Regions from separate parts of the Streptomyces sp. JK94 genome, predicted to be linked through region 2. Evidence: riboswitches for the same ligand, from Rfam matches in the RefSeq annotation. Region 2 holds a riboswitch; the other holds the start of a gene.
The links. Region 2 has a riboswitch for thiamine pyrophosphate ahead of ACVV2G_RS19675 (thiamine ABC transporter substrate-binding protein). Riboswitches for the same ligand answer to the same signal wherever they lie in the genome.
Positions count from the first base shown of each region.

Region 1 (5,968 bases), on a different contig from region 2:
GATCAGGCGTCTGCCCTGCGCCAGGTCCCGGGGGCGGCCCACCGCCAGCAGGGCGACCAGACGGTCCTCGCGCAGCCAGCAGACCGTCCAGGCGGGCCCCGAGGGGTCACCGCGCCACAGGGTGGTGTCGGAGGCCGTGTGGTGACCGGCGTACTGGACGAAGCGGCCGAACTGCTCGGACCAGAAGTACGGCACCGGATCGTAGGCCCCGGGAGCCTCGTCGGCGCGGGCTCCGACGATGTCGGCGGCGACCGTGCGCGGGCCCTGGAGGGCGTTGTCCCAGTGGTGCACCATCAGCCGCTGCCCGTAGCGGCCGGAGGGGAAGGACGCGCAGTCGCCGACCGCGTGGACGCCGGGCACGGAGGTGCGCAGGCGGTCGTCGGCCAGGACGTCGCCGTGCGCGCCGAGGTCGATCCCCGAGCCGGCGAGCCACGCGGTGGCCGGCCGGGCCCCGATGCCGACGACGACCGCGCCGGCGGGCAGCCGCGAACCGTCGTCGAGGACCACGTGGCCGGGCCCTCCCGGTGCGGCGGGCTCGACGCGCTCCACGCGTGCGTGCGTGCGCAGTACCGCGCCCGCGTCGGCGTACCAGGCGCTCATCGGCGCGGCCACCTCGGCGGGCAGCGCGCCGGCGAGGGGCCGGCCGGCGGCCTCCACGACGGTCACCGCGCAGCCCGCCTCGAGCGCGGCGGTGGTGAACTCCGCGCCGATCCAGCCGGCGCCGACGACCACGATGTCGTGCTGCCGGGCGAGCACCGGGCGCAGCCGTCTGGCGTCGTCCAGGGTGCGCAGCAGGTGCACGCCCGGTACGCCCTCGGTGCCGGGGAGCCGGATCGGCTCGGCGCCGGTCGCGAGGACCAGGGCGTCGTACGGCACGGGTCCCGCGGAGGTGTCGAGGGCGTGTGCGCCGGGACGCACGCCCAGGGCTTCGCAGCCCAGGCGCAGGGTGATGCCGAGCGCCTCGAAGTCGACGTCGAAGGCGGAGCCCTCGGCGGTGCCGAGCAGGACGGCCTTGGAGAGCGGGGGGCGGTCGTACGGCTGGTGCGGTTCCGCGCCGATCAGTGTCACGGTGCCGGTGAAGCCCTGCTCCCGCAGGGCGACCGCGGTCTGCACGCCCGCCATGCCCGCGCCCACGACGACCACGCGGCGCGCCGTGTCCGCCGCGCGTGGCCGGGTCTGCTCCTGCGTCTGCTCGCTCACCTGATCACCTTAGACAGCTGACGGCCCGTCAGTCAGTGCCCGTGCGCAGTGACCTGCTCCACAACGCTCGTCCCGCTGCCCCGCTGCGACTCCCACTCCCAGGTCTCGTCCAGGCGCACCCGCCCGTCCGGCAGGTCGACGACGGTCGACACGCAGTGCCCCGAGGACGTGCTGCCGTCCGTTTTGAGCTGCACGTACCGAAAGTCGAGCCGGTCTCCCTCCCGGGTGCCCACCAGACGGCCGCGGACCACGTCACCGCCCTCGTACTCGGCCCACACGGCGCCGTCCCGCTCGTGGTAGGCGAACCGGGTGCGCGTACCCACCTGGCCGGGCGCCTGGTCGGCGACAGGCGAGAGGACGAGACCGTCGAGTGAACGCGCCACGGTGGGAGGCTCCCTTACGAGTGCGATGCGCTGCGGGCTAGGGTGGCCAACGTAAAGCACTCGCGGGAGCCCGGACGCACCGGGCTGAGAGGGAGGCTGGCGGCCTCCGACCGTACGAACCTGATCCGGGTCATGCCGGCGAAGGGAGGGGCTGGACGCCCATGTCGTCACCATCGACTCCTGACACCGCTGCCGCATCGGCCGCACCCACCACGTCGGCGGCCTCCGCCGCATCCACCGCACCCGGCTCGCCGGCGGCGTCGCGCACGCCGGACGTCCTGGTCGTGGGCGGTGGGGTCATCGGCCTGGTCACGGCGTGGCGGGCCGCGCAGCGCGGGCTCGTCACGGCGCTCGTGGACCCCGAGCCGGGCGGTGGGGCCGCCCAGGTGGCGGCCGGCATGCTGGCCGCCGTCACGGAGCTGCACTACGGGGAGCAGACGCTGCTCGCCCTGAACCTCGCCTCGGCGAGCCGTTATCCGGATTTCGCGGCCGAGCTGGCCGACTGCACGGGCCACGACCTCGGTTACCGCCGATGCGGCACCCTCGCCGTGGCACTGGACGCCGACGACCGCGCCCACCTCAGGGACCTGCACGCGCTCCAGCAGCGCTCGGGGCTGGAGTCCGAGTGGCTGTCGGGGCGCGAGTGCCGCCGTCTGGAGCCGATGCTCGCGCCGGGCGTGCGCGGGGGGCTCCGGGTGGACGGCGACCATCAGGTCGACCCCCGGCGCCTCGCCGGCGCGCTCGTGGCCGCCTGCGCACGCGCGGGCGTGGTGTTCCACCGGGTGTGGGCCGAGCGGCTCACCGTCGGGCGCGGTGGGCGGGCCACGGGGGTGGTCGCGGCCGACGGCACGGCGTGGCAGGCCGGGCAGGTGGTACTGGCCGGGGGCAGCCTGAGTGGACGGCTCGCGGGAGTGCCGGACGACGTGCTGCCGCCGGTGCGGCCCGTGAAGGGGCAGGTGCTGCGGCTGGCGATGCCGGTGGCGCACGGGCCCCTGCTGAACCGGACCGTGCGGGCCGTGGTGCGCGGCAACCCGCTCTACCTGGTGCCGCGGGAGAGCGGCGAGCTGGTCGTCGGCGCCACCAGCGAGGAGCTGGGCTGGGACACGACGGTGACCGCGGGCGGCGTCTACGAGCTGCTGCGCGACGCCCACGAGCTGGTCCCCGGCATCACCGAGCTGCCCCTGACGGAGACCCGGGCGGGACTGCGGCCGGGCTCCCCGGACAACGCCCCGCTGCTCGGCCCGACCGAGCTGGAGGGGTTGCTGCTGGCCACCGGGCACTACCGCAACGGCGTGCTGCTCACCCCGGTGACCGGCGACGCCATGGCGCACGTCCTGACCACCGGAGAGCTTCCGGCCGAGGCCCGCCCCTTCACCCCGCGGCGTTTCAGCGCCGCCCCCGCACACTCGGAGCAGCCCGCATGAACGTCCGCGTCAACGGTGAGCCGCGCGAGGTGGCTCCCGGAACCGCCCTGGACACCCTGGTGGGCGCGCTCACCGCGGCGCCGTCCGGGGTCGCCGCCGCCCTGAACGAAACCGTCGTCCCGCGCGCGCGGTGGTCCGCCACCGTGCTGGCCGACGGCGACCGCGTCGAGGTCCTCACCGCTGTCCAAGGAGGCTGACCATGGCCGACGACCCCTTCCTCCTCGGCGGAACGTCGTACGCGTCCCGCCTGATCATGGGCACGGGCGGGGCGCCCAGCCTCGACGTGCTGGAGCGCGCGCTCGTGGCCTCCGGGACGGAGCTGACGACCGTCGCGATGCGGCGGGTGAACGCCTCGGTGCACGGGTCCGTGCTGTCGGTGCTGGAGAAGCTCGGCATCCGGGTGCTGCCCAACACGGCGGGCTGCTTCACCGCCGGGGAGGCCGTCCTCACCGCCCGTCTGGCGCGCGAGGCGCTCGGCACGGACCTGGTCAAGCTGGAGGTCATCGCCGACGAGCGCACCCTGCTGCCGGACCCGATCGAGCTGCTGGACGCGGCGGAGACGCTGGTCGACGACGGGTTCACGGTACTGCCGTACACCAACGACGACCCGGTCCTCGCGCGGAAGCTGGAGGACGTCGGCTGCGCCGCGATCATGCCGCTCGGCTCGCCGATCGGGTCCGGGCTCGGCATCCGCAACCCGCACAACTTCGAGCTGATCGTGGAGCACGCGCGCGTGCCCGTGATCCTGGACGCGGGGGCCGGTACGGCGTCGGACGTGGCGCTGGCGATGGAGCTGGGGTGCGCGGGGGTGATGCTGGCGTCGGCGGTGACGCGGGCGCAGGAGCCGGTGCTGATGGCCGCCGCGATGCGCTCCGCGGTGGAGGCGGGGCGGCTGGCCCGGCTGGCGGGGCGGATTCCGCGGCGGCACTTCGCGTCGGCGTCCTCACCCGCGGAGGGCCTGGCGGCACTCGACCCGGAGCGGCCCGCTTTCCGGTGACCCCGCGCGCGCCCCGCTCCCCGGTGACCCCGCGCCGCCCCACCCCCCGGTGACCCGCGAGCCGTCCCGCTGCTCCGCGCACGGGGTCGCGCGGCGGACGGCCGCCGCGCGTGGGAAGCGTCACAGGTGCGCTGCAGTACCGCCCCCGTTCGCGGACGACGACGCGGGGTGTCCGTGGTGGCTCGTACACTCACCTGCGTGGACACGACCCTTCAGGACCCCCTCGTCGGGCAGGTGCTCGACGGCCGGTACCGCGTCGAGGCGCGGATCGCGGTCGGCGGGATGGCCACGGTCTACCGGGCCGTGGACACCCGCCTGGACCGCGTGCTCGCGCTGAAGGTGATGCACCCGGCGCTCGCGACCGACGCCACCTTCGTGGAGCGGTTCATCCGCGAGGCGAAGTCGGTGGCCCGGCTCGACCACCCCAACGTCGTGCAGGTCTTCGACCAGGGGGCCGAGGGGGCGTACGTCTACCTGGCGATGGAGTACATCGCCGGCTGCACCCTGCGCGACGTGCTGCGCGAGCGCGGGGCGCTCCGGCCGCGGGCCGCGCTGGACATCCTGGAGCCGGTGCTGGCCGCGCTCGGCGCCGCGCACCGGGCCGGGTTCGTGCACCGGGACATGAAGCCGGAGAACGTCCTGATAGGGGACGACGGCCGGGTCAAGGTGGCCGACTTCGGACTGGTCCGGGCCGTGGACACCGTCACCAGCACCACCGGTTCCGTCCTCGGAACCGTATCCTACCTGGCGCCCGAGCAGATCGAGCACGGCACGGCCGATCCCCGGGTCGACGTGTACGCGTGCGGTGTCGTGCTGTACGAGATGCTGACCGGCGGCAAGCCGCACGAGGGCGACTCCCCGGCCCAGGTGCTCTACAAGCACCTCCACGAGGACGTGCCGCCGCCGTCGGCCGCCGTGCCGGAGATGGCGTACGAGCTGGACGAGCTGGTCGCCTCGGCGACCGCGCGCAACCCCGGGATCCGTCCGCACGACGCCGTGGCGCTGCTCGCCCTGGCCCGCCGGGCGCGGGGGACGCTGAGCGCGGACCAGCTGGACGCGGTGCCGCCGCAGGCGCTCGGCACGGAGCACGACAACGCCGAGGACCGCACGAGCGTGATCCCCCGCGCGCTGACCACCCCGGCGCCCGGCTTCGCGCGCGCGGAGGGACACCCGTCCCGGCCGCTGCCCCTCGACGAGGACGGAGACACGGCCAGCCCGCACCCCCCGGACGGAGTCCACCGCACCAGCCGGCTGGCCGCTCCCCCGCCGGTGCCGCCCCGGCGGCGCCGGCCGGAGCTGCGGCGCGGCCCGCTCGCGATCGTCGTGGCCGTCCTGCTGGTGCTCGGTGGCGGCACGGGCTTCTGGTACATCAACTCCGGCCAGTTCACCAAGGTGCCGCCGCTGCTGTCCAGGACCGAGGCACAGGCCCGGGACCGGCTGGCGGACTCCGGCCTGGACGTCGGCACGGTCCGGCACGCCTACAGCGACACCGTGGAGCGCGGCAAGGTCATCAGCACCGACCCCGGCGCGGGCACCCGCATCCGCAAGAACGACTCCGTGTCGTTCACGGTCTCCGACGGTCCCGACACCGTGAAACTGCCGGACCTGCAGGGTTACAAGCTGGACCGGGCGCGGACCCTGCTGAAGGACGAGGGGCTGGAGCCGGGCATGGTGACCCGGGCCTTCAGCGAAGAGGTGCCCAAGGGCTTCGTGATCTCCACGAAGCCGGCGACGGGCACCACGGTGCGCGCGGGTTCGGCGGTCGCCCTGGAGGTCAGCAAGGGCAGCCCCGTCGACGTTCCGGACGTCGCCGGTGACGACCTGGCCGACGCGAGGGCCGAGCTGACGGAAGCCGGTCTGAAGGTGAAGGTCGCCACCGCGCAGGTGAACTCCGAGTACGACAAGGGCCGGGTCGCCCGGCAGACGCCGGACCCGGGCAGTCGGGCGGCCGAGGGCGACACGGT
Region 1 covers NZ_JBSICH010000001.1:462,272-468,239, reverse strand. Annotated here, with positions in the region: gene ACVV2G_RS02220 (NAD(P)/FAD-dependent oxidoreductase) at 1-1,143, opposite strand, end outside; gene ACVV2G_RS02215 (avidin-fold protein) at 1,233-1,583, opposite strand; TPP riboswitch at 1,636-1,747, shown strand; gene thiO (glycine oxidase ThiO) at 1,745-3,007, shown strand; gene thiS (sulfur carrier protein ThiS) at 3,004-3,204, shown strand; gene ACVV2G_RS02200 (thiazole synthase) at 3,207-4,004, shown strand; gene pknB (Stk1 family PASTA domain-containing Ser/Thr kinase) at 4,203-5,968, shown strand, end outside.
Region 1: linked by a shared signal. The riboswitch ahead of thiO (glycine oxidase ThiO) and the one ahead of ACVV2G_RS19675 (thiamine ABC transporter substrate-binding protein) in region 2 are both predicted to bind thiamine pyrophosphate.

Region 2 (5,968 bases):
AGGACGCCAAGGTCTCGATCCGCTCCGTGCGCCGCAAGGCCAAGGACGCCATCGACAAGATGGTCAAGGACGGCGAGGTCGGCGAGGACGAGGGCCGTCGTGCCGAGAAGGAGCTCGACGACACCACCGCCAAGTACGTCGCCCAGGTGGACGAGCTCCTGAAGCACAAGGAAGCGGAGCTGCTCGAGGTCTGATGAACGACTCTTCCTGGGGAGCGCCGCCACAAGCCGGGTACTGGGGGCCGTCCGACCAGGGACCTGTCCAGGGCGCTGCCCCGGCGGGTCCCGCGTACGATGCGCACCACGCGCAGCAGACTCGCCCCATGCCCATCGTGCCCGACGTACCCGAACACGGCGGAGACCAGGATGACGACCGGGGGGCCGCTCGGCTGAGCGGTCCCCTGTTCCGGGACGAGCCGTTCCGCGACGAGCCGTATCGCGGCAGCACCCACCGCGACGAGAACCCGTCGGCGCAGCCGTACGGGGCGGTGCCGCAGAATCCGGAGCCCATGCCCGACGCCCCCCAGCCGGCGCAGCCTCAGCCGCAGAAGAAGACCGCGGGGCGTGACCTGGGTGCCGCCATAGGGGTTGGTGTCGGGCTCGGCGTGGTCATCATCGCGTCGCTGTTCGTCGTCAAGGCCGTCTTCGTCGGCGTGGTCGCGGTCGCCGTCGTGGTGGGCCTGTGGGAGCTGACCAAGCGGCTGGAGGAGCGCAAGGGCATCAAGGCGCCCCTCGTGCCGCTGGCGATCGGCGGCGCGGCGATGGTGGTCGCCGGGTATGTACGGGGTTCCGAGGGTGCGTGGGTCGCCATGGCTCTCACGGCGCTCGCGGTGCTGATGTGGCGGATGACCGAGCCGCCGGAGGGATATCTCAGGGACGTCACGGCGGGCCTGTTCGCGGCGTTCTACGTGCCGTTCCTGGCCACCTTCGTCGCGATGATGCTGATGGCGGACGACGGCGCGTGGCGTGTCCTGGTCTTCCTGCTGCTGACGGTCGTCAGCGACACCGGCGCCTACGCGGTCGGCTGGCGGTTCGGCCGGACCAAGCTCGCCCCGCGCATCAGCCCCGGCAAGACCCGCGAGGGCCTGCTGGGGGCGGTGGCGTTCGCGATGGTGGCGGGCGCGCTGTGCATGCAGTTCCTGATCGACGGCGGCGCCTGGTGGCAGGGCCTGCTGCTCGGCCTCGCGGTCGCCGTCAGCGCCACGCTGGGCGACCTCGGCGAGTCCATGATCAAGCGGGACCTCGGCATCAAGGACATGGGCACGCTGCTTCCGGGCCACGGCGGCATCATGGACCGCCTGGACTCGCTGCTGCCGACGGCGCCGGTGGTGTGGCTGCTGCTGGTGATCTTCGTCGGGTCCGGCTGACGGACCGCTCGTCTTTCCGGCGGCCGGTGCCCGCCGTCCCCCGGGACGGCGGGCACCGGCCGTCTCCGGGGGCAGGGGGAACCATGTTCGGGGTACGGCGGAACAGGACGCGCACGTGCGACTGGTGCGGAGCGCCGGTGACCCGGCCGCGGCGCTGGAGAAGACGCCAGTACTGCGCCCCCGCACACCGCCGCAGGAGCCGGCTCGTCCGGGCCGTCCTGAACCTCCTGGACGGCATCACGCCGTGAGACGCGTCCCGCTCCCGTCGGCGTGAAACGCCCCGGAGACGATCTGCGACACTGGTTGAGTCATGCCTAAGCCCGGAGAACTCACATTCGTCGCCCCGCGCGGAGTCAAGAAGCCGCCGCGGCACCTCGCCGACCTCACGCCCGCCGAGCGGAAGGAGGCCGTCGCCGCGATCGGCGAGAAGCCGTTCCGTGCCAAGCAGCTCTCGCAGCACTACTTCGCGCGGTACGCGCACGCCCCCGAGCAGTGGACGGACATCCCGGCCGGTTCGCGCCGCGGGCTCCAGGAGGCGCTGCTGCCCGAGCTGATGTCGGTCGTCCGGCATCTGTCGACCGACCAGGGCACCACGCGCAAGACGCTGTGGAAGCTGTTCGACGGGACGCTCGTCGAGTCGGTCCTCATGCGCTACCCGGACCGGGTGACCATGTGCATCAGCTCCCAGGCGGGCTGCGGCATGAACTGCCCGTTCTGCGCCACGGGGCAGGCGGGCCTGGACCGGAACCTGTCCACCGCCGAGATCGTGCACCAGATCGTGGACGGGATGCGGGCGCTCAGGGACGGGGAGGTCCCCGGGGGACCGGCCCGGCTCAGCAACATCGTGTTCATGGGCATGGGCGAGCCCCTCGCCAACTACAACCGCGTCGTCGGCTCCATCCGCCGGCTCACCGATCCCGAGCCCGACGGACTGGGCCTGTCCCAGCGCGGCATCACCGTCTCCACGGTCGGCCTCGTCCCGGCGATCCACCGTTTCGCCGACGAGGGCTTCAAGTGCCGTCTCGCCGTCTCCCTGCACGCGCCGGACGACGAGCTGCGCGACACCCTCGTCCCGGTCAACACGCGGTGGAAGGTGCGCGAGGTGCTGGACGCCGGGTTCGCGTACGCGGAGCGGTCGGGGCGCCGGCTGTCGATCGAGTACGCGCTGATCCGGGACATCAACGACCAGGCCTGGCGCGGTGACCGGCTCGGGCGGCTGCTCAAGGGCAGGCCCGTGCACGTCAACCTCATCCCGCTCAACCCCACGCCCGGCTCGAAGTGGACCGCCTCGCGGCCCGAGGACGAGAAGGCGTTCGTGGAGGCGATCGCGGCGCACGGTGTGCCGGTGACGATCCGGGACACCCGTGGCCAGGAGATCGACGGGGCGTGTGGTCAGCTCGCCGCCGGCGAGCGGTAACCTGACCGGCGTCGTACACCGTCGTACGGCGACTTCACACGGAAGTACATCTTCATATTCCGACAGGGGAGCGCCACAGCGCTGAGAGTGCGGCACCGGGCCGCAGACCCTCCGAACCTGGCCCAGGTCATTCTGGGTAGGGAGATCGGTCACCACTCGAGCTGTTGCGCCCTGCCCGGGACCCTCGCCAGGGGTTCCGGGCGGGGCCGCGTCTTCTCCTGGTCACCCAGGAGGAATGCAATGAGCATCACCAGGAAGGCCACCGCCCTGGCCCTCGGACTCGGCCTGGCCGGCGGCCTGACCGCGTGCGGATCGTCCGACGGCGACGCAGGGGGTTCCGGCGACTCCAGAACCGTCACCCTCGTCAGCCACGACTCGTGGGCCGCGTCCGAGGAGGTCGTCGCCGCCTTCGAGAAGAGTTCCGGCTACCAGGTCAGGGTGCTGAAGGACGGCGACGCCGGGCAGGCCGTCAACAAGGCCGTGCTCACCAAGGACAACCCCCAGGGCGACGTCCTCTTCGGTGTCGACAACACCCTGCTCTCCCGCGCGCTCGACAACGGGATCTTCCAGCCCTACGAGGCGAAGGGCTCCGACCTGGTCCTCCCCGAGTACCGGGCCGACCAGGACGAGCACCGGGTCACCCCCGTCGACACCGGTGACGTCTGCGTGAACTACGACAAGGCGTACTTCAGCGAGCGCGGGCTGACCCCGCCGGACTCCTTCGACGACCTGACCGAGCCCGCGTACAGGAACCTCCTCGTCACCGAGAACGCGGGCAGTTCTTCGCCCGGCCTCGGCTTCCTGCTCGGCACCGCCGCGAGGTACGGCGACGACGGCTGGCAGGACTACTGGAAGAAGCTGGAGGCGAACGGCGTCAAGGTCGTCGACAGCTGGGAGCAGGCGTACAACGAGGAGTTCTCCGGCTCGTCCGGCGGCAGGAAGGCCAAGGGCGACCGTCCGCTCGTCGTCTCCTACGCCTCGTCCCCGCCCGCCGAGGTGATCTACGCCGACCCGCAGCCGGCCACCGCGCCGACGGGCGTGGCCCGGGGCACCTGCTTCCGCCAGGTCGAGTACGCCGGTCTGCTGAGCAACGCCGGGAACCCGGAGGGCGGCAAGGCGCTCCTGGACTTCCTCATCAGCAAGCGGTTCCAGGACGACATGCCGCTGAACATGTTCGTCTACCCGGTGCGCGAGGGCGCGCGGATCCCCGAGGCGTTCCGGAAGTTCGGTCCGCAGGCCGAGGACCCCGAGACCATGGACGCGGCGAAGATCGCCGCCCACCGCGACCAGTGGGTCAAGTCGTGGACCTCGCTCGTACTGAAGTGAGCGAGGCGGCCGGCAGGGCGAGGGCGTCGCGCGGGGGCGCGGCGCGACTCGCCCTGATGACCGTGCCCGTCGCGTTCTTCGCGCTCTTCTTCGCCTACCCCGTCGCCGCGATCGTCGCGCGCGGGCTGGAGATCGACGGGTCCTGGCGGTTCGGGCGGCTCGTGGACGTGCTCGCGCAGCCCGACGTGCGGCACGTGCTGTGGTTCACCACCTGGCAGGCACTGGCCTCCACCGCGCTCACCCTGCTGATCGCCCTGCCCGGCGCGTACGTCTTCGCCCGCCTCGACTTCCCCGGCAAGCAGTTCCTGCGGGCCGTGGTGACCGTGCCCTTCGTGCTGCCGACGGTCGTCGTCGGCACGGCGTTCCTGGCGCTGGTCGGCCGGGGCGGGCTGCTCGACGAGCTGTGGGGCCTGCGGCTGGACACCACCGTGTGGGCGATCCTGCTCGCGCACGTCTTCTTCAACTACGCGGTCGTCGTACGCACCGTCGGCGGTCTGTGGTCGCAGCTCGACCCGCGGCAGGAGGAGGCGGCACGGATGCTCGGCGCGTCCCGCCTCACCGCCTGGCGGACGGTCGCGCTGCCGGCGCTCGCGCCCGCCGTGGCCGCCGCCGCGCTGATGGTGTTCCTGTTCACCTTCACCTCCTTCGGCGTCGTCCAGATCCTCGGCGGGCCCACCTTCTCCACCCTGGAGGTGGAGATCTACCGGCAGACCTCGCAGCTCTTCGACCTGTCCACGGCCGCCGTACTGACGATCATCCAGTTCGCGGCGGTCGCCGCCGTCCTCGCCGTGCACGCCTGGACGGTACGGCGGCGGGAGACGGCCCTGCGGCTGGTGGACGCCGCCGCGACCGCGCGCAGGCCGCGCGGGGCCGGGCAGTGGGCGCTGCTGGCCGGGGTGCTGGTCACCGTCGCCGGGCTCGTCCTGCTGCCGCTCGCCGTACTGGTGCGGCGCTCGCTGGGCGCGCCCGGCTTCGGCTACTACCGGGCACTGACCCGCGAGGACGGCGGTACCTTCCTCGTCCCGCCCATCGAGGCGGTCGGCAACTCCCTGCAGTACGCCGTCGCCGCCACCGCCGTCGCCGTGGTGATCGGCGCGCTGGCCGCGGCCGCGCTCACCCGGCGCGACGCGGGCCGTTTCGTGCGCGGTTTCGACGCGCTGCTGATGCTGCCGCTCGGGGTGTCCGCCGTGACGGTCGGCTTCGGCTTCCTGATCGCGCTGGACGAACCCCCGCTGGACCTCAGGTCGTCCTGGATCCTGGTGCCGCTCGCGCAGGCGCTGGTCGGCGTCCCCTTCGTCGTACGCACGATGCTGCCGGTGCTGCGGGCGGTGGACGTACGGCTGCGGGAGGCCGCGGCGGTGCTCGGGGCCTCGCCCTGGCGGGTGTGGCGGGAGGTGGACCTGCCGATGGTGCGCCGGGCCCTGCTGGTCGCGGCCGGGTTCGCCTTCGCGGTGTCGCTCGGGGAGTTCGGCGCGACCGTGTTCATCGCGCGGCCCGACCACCCGACGCTGCCGGTCGCCGTGGCCCGGCTGTTGGGACGGCCCGGGGACCTGAACTACGGCCAGGCCATGGCCCTTTCGACGATTCTGATGCTGGTGTGCGCCGTGGCCCTGGTGGTGCTGGAGCGGCTGCGGACCGACCGGAGCGGGGAGTTCTAGGGATGCTGCTGAGCCTTGCGGGCGCGACCGTCTCCTTCGGCGGACGGGCCGTGCTCGACGCCGTGGACCTGGAGGTGTCCGAGCACGAGGTGGTGTGCGTGCTCGGCCCCAGTGGGAGCGGCAAGTCGACGCTGCTGCGGGTGGTCGCCGGGCTCCAGCCGCTCGACGCCGGGAGGGTGATGCTGGACGGGCGGGACCAGT
Region 2 covers NZ_JBSICH010000020.1:107,288-113,255, reverse strand. Annotated here, with positions in the region: gene frr (ribosome recycling factor) at 1-194, shown strand, start outside; gene ACVV2G_RS19685 (phosphatidate cytidylyltransferase) at 194-1,366, shown strand; gene rlmN (dual-specificity RNA methyltransferase RlmN) at 1,677-2,783, shown strand; TPP riboswitch at 2,838-2,944, shown strand; gene ACVV2G_RS19675 (thiamine ABC transporter substrate-binding protein) at 3,024-4,109, shown strand; gene ACVV2G_RS19670 (ABC transporter permease) at 4,166-5,767, shown strand; gene ACVV2G_RS19665 (ABC transporter ATP-binding protein) at 5,770-5,968, shown strand, end outside.